DNA from 3 places in the Mesorhizobium sp. LNHC232B00 genome. Region 1 is predicted to be linked to each of the others. Evidence: riboswitches for the same ligand, from Rfam matches in the RefSeq annotation. Region 1 holds a riboswitch; each other region holds the start of a gene.

Region 1 (3,270 bases):
GAGCATGAAGACGAGCCCGGCGACGCCGGGCAAGGCGGCGCGCAGCGTCGGCCATTCGATCAGCCGGAACGCCGGCCGCGCGCCCATGCCAAGCTGGCTCGCCAGCCGCCACTGGTCGGCAGGAATGGTCTGCAGCGTCTCGAGGAACAGCCGCGTGCTGAGCGGCAGGTTGAAGAAGACATGGGCGATAAGGATGCCGGACAGGCCGTAAATGCCTGGCCAGCCCTGGCCGCCGACCGCGCCGAACAGGCCGGCGAAATAACCGGCGCGGCCGTAAAGCGCCAGGATCCCGAGCGCCGCGACGATGGCCGGCAACGCCAGCGGCACGGCAAAGAGCTGCAGGATGAAGGCGCGGCCAGGGAAGCGCGGGTGCCGCGACAGCGCACGCGCCACGAACAGCGCCGGCATGACCGACAGAAGTGTCGAGAGCGCGGCCTGCCAGAGCGTGAAGCGCACGACGCGCAGCAGATAGGGATCGAAGGCCGCCCAAGCGCCCGTGAGATCGTGGGCGCCCTCGACAAGCAGCCCGGCAAACGCGCCACCGATCAGCAGCGCGATCGCGGCGAGCCCGATGATGCCTGCGGTGACGCGGGGGTCAGACGCGCGTTGCACGCTGGACCGCCTGTCTTCGCGTCGCGGCACTTACAAAGGATTGTGCTCTACGGCGCCCCCCTCTGTCCTGCCGGACATCTCCCCCACTTGGGGGGAGATTGGCAGTTTCCGCGCTTAGCTTATATCTGCAGCGTCGGCGATTTGCGAAATCACCGATGACGTTCGATCTCCCCCGTTGTGGGGGAGATGTCCGGCAGGACAGAGGGGGGCGCCGTAGAGCAATCATCTTCGCTCGGTTTGCCTCAACCCTACTTGCTCATCACCGAAAGCCATTCGTCCACCCAGGCTTTGCGGTTGGCGGCGACCTCCTCGGGGTTGAACAGCAAGGTCTTGGTCGGCTTGACCAGTTTGTCGAAGGCCGGGTTGAGCGGCTTGTCGGTCTTGCCGGCAGGGAACATCCAGTTGGTCTCGGGGATGGCGTCCTGGAATTTCGGGCTGGTCATGAAGGCCATGAACTTTGCAGCCAGCGGGTTCTTGGCGCCCGTGGTGGTGATGCCGGCGACCTCGATCTGCAGGTATTCGCCCTCCTCGAAGGACGCCGCCTGGTAGCGCTCGCTGTTCTCGGCGATCATGTGATAGGCCGGCGACGTGGTGTAGGACAGCACCATCGGCGCCTCGCCCTTGGTGAACAGGCCGTAGGCCTCGCTCCAGCCCGGCGTCACCGTCAGCACCTTCGCCTTGAGCTTGGCCCAGGCCTCCGGCGCCTTGTCGCCATAGACCGACTTGACCCACAAAATCAGGCCGAGGCCGGGCGTCGAGGTGCGCGGATCCTGGATGACGATCTTGTCGTCGGCACTGCCCTCGACCAGTTCCTTCAGGCTCTTGGGCGGTGTCTTCAGCTTCTGCGTGTCATAGACGACGGCGAAATAGCCATAGTCGAAGGGGACAAAAGTATCGTCGCTCCAGCCGCCCGGCACATCGACGTCGCTGACCGCGCCATGCGGCACGAACAGGCCGGTGGCCTTGGCGTCGGCGGTGAGATTGGTGTCGAGGCCGAGCACGATATCGGCCTTGGTCGAGGCCCCTTCGAGCTTGACGCGATTGAGCAGCGCCACGCCGTCGGCGACCGAGACGAACTCGACATCGCAGCCGCATTCGGCCTCGAATTCCTTCTTCACCACGGGGCCTGGACCCCAATCGGCGGTGAAGCTTTCATAGGTGTAGACGGTGAGCTTGTCCTTGGCCAAGGCCGGCCCGGACAGCGCCAGAACCGCTGCCGAGACAAGAGAGTATAAAAGCGTGCGCATCGGCGCCTCCTTCGTTCGAGTTGAAAGGAATTGAGGCGTCGGACTGTCCGAAACGTCTAATCCCTCCGCCGGTACAAACCGGATCAGGTTCAGCGGGTTGGCGAGACTGCCTCTCAGCCGGTCCGCGAAGATCGCGTCCGGCACCCCGTTAGAGCGTTTCGACACATAGGCCGGGCCAATGAACCGCGCAAGTGGAGTTTGCCGCCTTCCGTTTCGCGTGTCGGGCTGGTAAGGGCCACACGATATGAGCACATTCACCATCCTGCTTGGCGGCGATCTCATCCGCACGCCGCGGCTCGACCGCCAGATCGAAGGCTGCCGCGTGATCGCCGCCGACGCCGGCATGAGCCATGCGCAGCTGCTCGGCCTTGTCCCGGAACTCTGGGTGGGTGATTTCGATTCGGTGCCGGCCAATCTGCCTGACGATCTGGCCGCCGTGCCCCGCCAAACCTTTCCGCCGGAGAAGGACAAGACCGATGGCGAACTGGCGATCGCCGCCGCGCTCGCGCGCGGCGCGACCCGCCTGGTGCTGGCAGGCGCTTTCGGCGGCAAACGGGCCGACCATGCTTTCCTGCATCTGTCGCTCGCCCTGCGGCTGGCCGAGACCGGCACCGGAGTGGTGCTGACCAGCGGCGCCCAGGAAGGCGTACCCTTGCTGTTGAGAAAGACAGGCTTCGACTATGCCGACGGCACGCTGTTTTCGATCCTCGGCTTTTCAGACCTTGCCGGCCTGACCGTCACCGGCGCCAAATGGCCGCTGAACCATGTCGAGGTGGCCTTCGGTTCATCGCTGACCATCTCCAACGAGGTCAGGGGCGGCCTCGAAATCGCGCTCGGCCATGGCCGCGCGCTGCTGCTCGCTCATCCCTATCCCTTGCCCGAAAGCTGACATGGCCCCGCCTCTTCTCAATCTCGACGGGATAAAACTGACCTTCGGCGGCACGCCGCTGCTCGATGGCGCCGCCTTGACCGCTTCGGCCGGCGACAAGATCGCGTTGGTCGGCCGCAACGGCTCGGGCAAGTCGACGTTGCTCAAGATCGCCGCCGGCCTGATCGAACCCCAGGACGGCGAGGTGTTCCGCCAGCCTTCGGCGACCGTGCGCTATCTGCCGCAGATGCCCGACATGGAAGGCTTCGCGACGGTCCGCGCCTATGTCGAGGCAGGCCTCGGCCCCGCCGATGATCCCTACCGCGCCAGCTATCTGATGGAGCATCTCGGCCTGTCGGGCGAGGAGCGGCCGAACGATCTGTCCGGCGGCGAGGCCAGGCGCGCTGCCCTTGCCCGCGTCATGGCGCCGGAACCTGACATCCTGCTGCTTGATGAGCCGACCAACCATCTCGACCTGTCGGTCATCGAGTGGCTGGAAGAAGAGCTTGTCCGCACCTCGTCGGCACTTATCGTCATCTCGCA
Region 2 (3,270 bases), on a different contig from region 1:
CGACTCGCTGCTTACACATCGGGCCGGTTCCAGATTCAGGGCTCACCATGAGCCGGTATGACCAGAGCGCATGTTCTTGTGCTGCGAGTTTGATGTGGCTTGGCGTGCCCTACCCGAGGGGTAGGTCACGCCCAGGCCCACGGGATCACACACCAACCCCAGCTAACCTGGTGTGAACGGAGCAAGCCTCCGACGCCGCCCTAATCAACAACGCTGCAACAGATCCTTCAAATCAATTTACAAGATTTTTACAACCGTCAGTCGTTGACAATGGTACGGCACCGCGAGTCTGAGGTCCGGCACGGCCATAAAAGTGACGCCGGTTACCCTCGGACCGCCGCCAGCACGCAACATCGGGATTAACAGCAATGGTAAGAAGAAGAGCGCTCATATTGGTCGAAGGCCATAGGGGTACTGGTCAGCTATACGTCCAAGCGGCTCAGTGTCTTGGTCTTCATCCAATTACTCTGACGGCTGATCCACCTCGGTACGACTATCTTTCGGCGGAAAACGTTGAGGCAATCCGTGTCGACACTGGCAATCTCGAAGCGTTGGTCCGCGAATGTTCGCGGCTGCGTGCTACCCACGACATTGCTGGCATTACTGGCTTTGCCGGGGACCATGAATCGATCTATGCGACAGTTGGCAAGCTTTGCCGGCATTTCGATCTACCGGGGCCGAACCCTGAATCGATTGAACGAAGCTGCGACAAATTCAAGCAACGCCAACTCCTCGCGCAGGCCGGCGTTCCAATACCGGCTTATCGGTTGGCAACGAATGCGGCGGAGGTAGAAAGCTCGGCTGCAGAGATCGGCCTGCCCGTGATTCTTAAGCCGGCAGTAGGCAGCGGCAGCATCGGTGTCCGATTGTGCCGCAGCCTCGAAGACGTAGCCGAACATACGACCTATCTATTGGGCGGAAAGCACATATGGCGGTCTACACCGAAAATACTCGTCGAAGAATTCGCACAGGGCCCGTTATATAGCATTAATGTTATGGGGAATGAGGTCGTTGCGATTTGCGCCAATGACTTTGGTCCCCTCCCCCATTTCGTCATACGTGAGGTGACATATCCGGCCCTGCTAACCGATCAGGAGCGTGAGCGCATCGCCGATGTTTCGCTGAGCTGTTTGCGGGCTCTCGGCCTTGGCTGGGGGCCAACTAACATTGAACTCCGGTGCACGAAACGCGGTCCAGTTGTCATTGAAGTCAATCCGCGTCTTAGTGGCGCGCCCGACCCTCAACTGGTCCAGTTAGCTTACGGTGTCGACCTCGTCACCGAGCACATCAAGCTTGTCATTGGCGAGGAATGGGATCTGCGCAAAAAGCATTCGCATACTGCGGCCGCGCGATTCCTGCTTCCTGATCAAGATGGCACCCTGGACTGGATTGGTGGCGACACTCAGGCAGCTGCTATATCAGGTGTGGCCGAGGTCAAATTGAATGTTGAACCCAAGACACCGATCGTCAGGAAGGGGGATTTCCGAGACTGGATTGGACATGTCATTGCCACTTCACCCAGCCGTGCTGAAACCGAGGGCGCCCTTCAGCGAGCGGTCGCCTTGATCGATTGGTCGATCACCCCTTTTCCGGCGACAATAGGAGGTGATCGAGAGCACGATGTTTGTGGGGCGTTCGGGCGGCCCACCAGTTCTGTTCCGATCAGGCATTGACGGCTTAAGATCCTTGAAACGCAGCAGTTCCGTCTACGTCAATGTCACATCAAGTTTGACGAGGCAAATGCAGCTTTGGCCACACCTGCCCTACCTCCCGCGGAACTTCTCCGCGACCCGTGGCGAGGCCGTCGGCCCAATTTGGGCCCAATTTGATTGCCGCCCACCGCCGCCGCAGGACGAACACGCGCTTGACAAGACAACCCCGGCCCGTTCAACTTGAGGCATTCACCAGGGGAGTCCCGGCAAGGGGCTGAGATACTGCTGGCTTTCGCGGCGCAGTGACCCGTTGAACCTGATCCAGTTCATACTGGCGTAGGGACGGTGCAAGCGCTCTGCGGGAGTTCACGCCCGAGGTCCTGTTTCGGCAGGTAGACAGAAGCGTCTTTTCATCCTTCCGGCACAGAACTGGGTCTCCAATGCATGAGCAAAGGAGCCTCAAGATGAATGCCCTCACCCCCGCCGTGTCGACGGGACCGCTGCCTGCTTCGCGTAAGATCCACAAGCCCGGTGCCATCCACCCGCAGATCAGGGTGCCGATGCGCGAAATCTCCGTCCATCCGACAGCCAGCGAACCGCCCGTCACCGTCTACGACCCGTCGGGCTCCTATACCGATCCGGCTGTCGAAACCAGCATCCAAAAAGGCCTGGCCCGGCTTCGCCACGAATGGATCTTGGCGCGCGGCGATGTCGAGGACTGTGACGGCCGCCACGTCCGGCCGGAGGACAACGGTTTCGCGACGGGCGAACGCCTGACGCCAGAATTTCCCATCCGCCACCGACCGCTCAGGGCCAAAGCAGGCAAGGCGGTGACGCAGCTTGCCTATGCACGCGCCGGCATCATCACACCCGAAATGGAGTTCGTCGCCATCCGCGAGAACCTTGGTCGCGAGATCCTGCACGGCAAGCTTGAGCGCGACGGCGAGGCTTTCGGCGCGATGCTGCCCGATTTCGTCACACCCGAATTCGTCCGCGACGAGGTGGCGCGCGGACGGGCGATCATTCCCGCCAACATCAACCATCCCGAGAGCGAGCCGATGATCATCGGTCGCAATTTTCTGGTCAAGATCAACGCCAACATCGGCAACTCCGCCGTCACATCGTCGATGGCCGAAGAGGTCGAAAAGATGGTCTGGGCGATTCGCTGGGGCGCCGATACGGTGATGGACCTGTCGACCGGCCGCAACATTCACAACATCCGGGACTGGATCGTGCGCAACGCACCGGTGCCGATCGGCACGGTGCCACTCTACCAGGCGCTCGAGAAGGTTGGCGGCATTGCCGAGGATCTGACCTGGGAGGTGTACCGCGACACGCTGATCGAACAGGCCGAGCAGGGCGTCGACTATTTCACCATCCACGCCGGCGTGCGGCTGCATTACATCCCGCTGACCGTCGACCGGGTCACCGGCATCGTCTCGCGCGGCGGGTCGATCATGGCAAAATGGTGCCTGCACCATCACCGGGAAAGCTTCCTCTACGAGCACTTCGCGGAGATCTGCGACATCGCCAGAGCCTATGACGTATCCTTCTCGCTCGGCGACGGCCTTCGTCCCGGCTCGATCGCCGATGCCAACGACGCGGCGCAGTTCGCCGA
Region 3 (3,270 bases), on a different contig from region 1:
ACGACCACGGCATGCTGATGGTTTGGCCGGGCAGTCGCGTGCCACCGCAGCTGCACGCATGGCTGGACAACATTCAGGTCAAGACCGTCCTTTTCAACTGGTCGCAAGAGGCGCCGCCGGTGGCGATCAGTTTTGCCGCCATCCCGCCCGGCGCGCGCCTGCCGGTTGCTGTCGACGGCCCGACTGGACAACCGCACAGCTGAAGTCCACGATCCCGTTCCGCGTCGTGCTATTTCTTCGGTGCATGGCCGCACGCACTGCCGGCGCCGCGTTCGGGCGACTGGACGAAGTCGCCGACAATGCCCATTTATGGGAAATCCAATTTGTTGTCGTGCAATTCAAGACGGAACCGCGGTCCGTTTTTCCGTGAATTGCTTTTTGAGGAGAGGTGACATGGCGACTTCGACCGAACGCGCAGTGCTTGCCGGCGGCTGTTTCTGGGGCATGCAGGATCTGATACGGCGCTATCCCGGCGTCATCTCGACTCGTGTCGGCTACTCGGGCGGCGATGTGCCAAACGCCACCTATCGCAATCATGGCACGCACGCCGAGGCGATCGAGATCAATTTCGATCCGGCCGTGATTAGCTATCGGACGCTGCTGGAGCGTTTTTTCCAGATCCACGATCCGACGACACGCAACCGACAGGGCAACGATGTCGGGATGAGTTACCGTTCGGCGATCTACTATACCAGCGACGAGCAAAAGAACGTCGCACAAGACACCATCGCCGACGTGGATGCCTCTGGGCTGTGGCCCGGCAAGGTCGTCACCGAAGTCGCGCCGGCTGGTGCCTTCTGGGAGGCCGAGCCGGAGCATCAGGATTATCTGGAGAAATATCCCAACGGCTACACCTGCCATTTCGTCAGGCCAGGCTGGAAGCTGCCGGTTCGAGAAAAAGCGGTGCCATAGATTCAGCCATACGACAGGATTTCAGAAGCCGCGGAGCGAGCGCTCCGCGGCTTCTTCTCATTGCAAATCCTACTTGCCGCAATGGTTGTCGTTAACCGTCGGCGCTGTGGTGCCCGGCGACGTGCCATTGGCATCGGACTGCGCGCCCTGTGGATGGGCAGGGCAATTCCGATCCGCGTTGGAATTCATATCATCCAGCGTGCCAGTCGTGCTGTTGGTCACCGACGGGTCGACCGTGTTCGGCGAAGCTGGCGTATTAGGATCGACCGTGACCGACCTGCCGCTACCGGCTCCGTCGGTGCCGCTTGTGCCATTGCTCTGCGCCATGGCCGATGTCGCCAAGCCGATGGTGAGCGTCGAAGCTGCGAGGATTCTCATGAACATGGTTTGTCTCCATTTTCTGTGAACTCGTCGCGTAGCGACTGGTAGGACAACCGCTCGGTCTGGTGAAGGTTCCCGATAAATTCTCGCGCCGGCGGAGCCAACCGCTCCCGCTCTGGCGCAATGCTTTTGGCGCAGTTCGCTGAAAAAAACGGCTTCCCCAATCGGTCGAATGGTGCTTTAACGCGCCCATCCACAGGGGTGCTCCGTACGGTCGGGGCTGAGACGGGGGCGGCAAGCCCACAGACCCTAGAAGCTGATCTGGGTAATACCAGCGGAGCGAGGCGGGCTATGTTTTCAGGCGCACAGATTTCCCTATATCCCATGGCCGACGATTTCGTCGGCGTCATTTTGGGCGCGCTCGGTGCGCTCGATCCCTATCGTGACCGGCTCAGGATCGAGACCGACGACATCTCGACCTTGCTGGTCGGGCCGCCCGAAGTGCTGTTCCCGGCTCTGCGCGACCTGTTCGTGGAGGCCGCGCGCAGCGGCAAGCATTGCGTTTTGTCAGCCGCCATTTCGCGTGGCTGCCCAGGCGAGCCGGACGATCCGATCTGCCGCTCCGAGGCCTTCGGCGGGCCTGTCGGGCCGCTCGGCCCGCGCAAGGAAGCCGCCATCGCAGCCGTGCATGGCGCGGTCGCCACCGGCCAGCCGGCGGCGGCGCAATTCTCGCTTTATGTGATGGGTACCGGCGACCACATGGACGAGATCTATGGTTGCATCGATTTCTTGAAACAGTCCGGCGTCTACGATCGCTCCAAGAATTTCTGCACCAAACTGCGCGGCGATACGGGCGCGATCTTTTCGGCGCTCAACGAAGCTTTCTGCCGCTTCGGGCCGGGTGCCGGCCATGTAACCCTCGACGTCACGGTTTCCGCCAACAGCCCCACCGCTGTCTGAACCGCTCGCGCCGATGCGCGACCGTCAAGGTTGTCCTCTCGTGGTCTCATCGTCATTCAACCGGCCGCGTCACCTCGCGGGCATCCTCGCCAAGGCAGTGCCGGCCATAATGTCGGTCGGGCTGCTGCTCGTGGCCTGGGAACTCTACGCTACCTATTCCGGCATTAAGCCGACGACGCTGCCGGCGCCCTCACGTGTCTTTGAGCAGGCGATGCTCAATCGTGACGCGCTGGTCGACAACGCAGTTCCCACTATCCGCGCCACGCTCATCGGTTTCGTCTTTTCACTCAGCGCCGCTTTCGCGCTGTCGATGCTGGTCGACTTCTTCCAGCCGCTGCGGCGCGCGCTTTTTCCCGTCTTCATCGTCAGCCAGACCTTGCCGCTGGTTGCGATCGCGCCGCTGGTGGTGCTGTGGTTCGGCTTCGGGCTGGCGCCCAAGATCATGCTGGTGGCGCTGGTTACCTTCTTCCCGATGCTGGTGGCGCTGGTCGAGGGCTACGAGGCAACCGAGCCCGAGATCGGCCAGATGCTACGCGCCATGGGGGCAGGGCGCTGGCGCGTCTTCGTGCTGGCGCGGCTGCCTTCGGCGCTGCCATATTTCTTCGCTGGCCTGCGGATCTCCATCACCTATGCCGTCGTAGGCGCCATTTTCGCCGAATATGCGGGTGCCGCCAAAGGGCTGGGCATCTACATGCTCAACGCCAAGAACAATTTTCGCCCCGACCTGGTGCTGGCCGCCGTCGGCGTCAGCGCCGCGCTTACTCTCATCCTGTTCGGATTGACGGTGCTGCTGCAGCGCTTTGCCATGCCCTGGGAACGGGCCGCGGGCAAGCAAGCCGCGGCAAAGGCGGCGCGAAGATGAGCCGGCTTAATTTGCGACATGTGCGCAAGGCGTTTGGCGGGCTCGACGTGCTTGCCGACATTTCGCTCAACGTCGGTGCCGGCGAATTCGTCTCGATCCTCGGGCCTTCGGGCGCCGGCAAGTCGACGCTGTTCCAGCTTCTGACCGGCGCCGAACATGGCGAAGGCGAGATGTTGTTCGACGGCGCGCCGCTCGACGATCATGGCCGGCATTTT

What was found. A riboswitch is a leader RNA that binds a small molecule or an ion and turns the genes downstream of it on or off. The one in region 1 is predicted to bind thiamine pyrophosphate.
Region 2: another riboswitch for thiamine pyrophosphate. It lies ahead of thiC (phosphomethylpyrimidine synthase ThiC); the one in region 1 lies ahead of thiB (thiamine ABC transporter substrate binding subunit).
Region 3: another riboswitch for thiamine pyrophosphate. It lies ahead of X743_RS143300 (YkoF family thiamine/hydroxymethylpyrimidine-binding protein); the one in region 1 lies ahead of thiB (thiamine ABC transporter substrate binding subunit).

Annotation. Positions count from the first base shown of each region.
Region 1 covers NZ_AYWP01000061.1:9,465-12,734, forward strand. Annotated here, with positions in the region: gene thiP (thiamine/thiamine pyrophosphate ABC transporter permease) at 1-612, opposite strand, end outside; gene thiB (thiamine ABC transporter substrate binding subunit) at 861-1,859, opposite strand; TPP riboswitch at 1,903-2,017, opposite strand; gene X743_RS138080 (thiamine diphosphokinase) at 2,104-2,748, shown strand; gene X743_RS138075 (ABC-F family ATP-binding cassette domain-containing protein) at 2,750-3,270, shown strand, end outside.
Region 2 covers NZ_AYWP01000036.1:36,703-39,972, forward strand. Annotated here, with positions in the region: gene X743_RS141620 (acetyl-CoA carboxylase biotin carboxylase subunit family protein) at 369-1,673, shown strand; TPP riboswitch at 1,897-2,013, shown strand; gene thiC (phosphomethylpyrimidine synthase ThiC) at 2,117-3,270, shown strand, end outside.
Region 3 covers NZ_AYWP01000030.1:73,354-76,623, reverse strand. Annotated here, with positions in the region: gene X743_RS143285 (hypothetical protein) at 1-203, shown strand, start outside; gene msrA (peptide-methionine (S)-S-oxide reductase MsrA) at 394-912, shown strand; gene X743_RS143295 (hypothetical protein) at 982-1,296, opposite strand; TPP riboswitch at 1,481-1,594, shown strand; gene X743_RS143300 (YkoF family thiamine/hydroxymethylpyrimidine-binding protein) at 1,585-2,193, shown strand; gene X743_RS143305 (ABC transporter permease) at 2,303-3,055, shown strand; gene X743_RS143310 (ABC transporter ATP-binding protein) at 3,052-3,270, shown strand, end outside.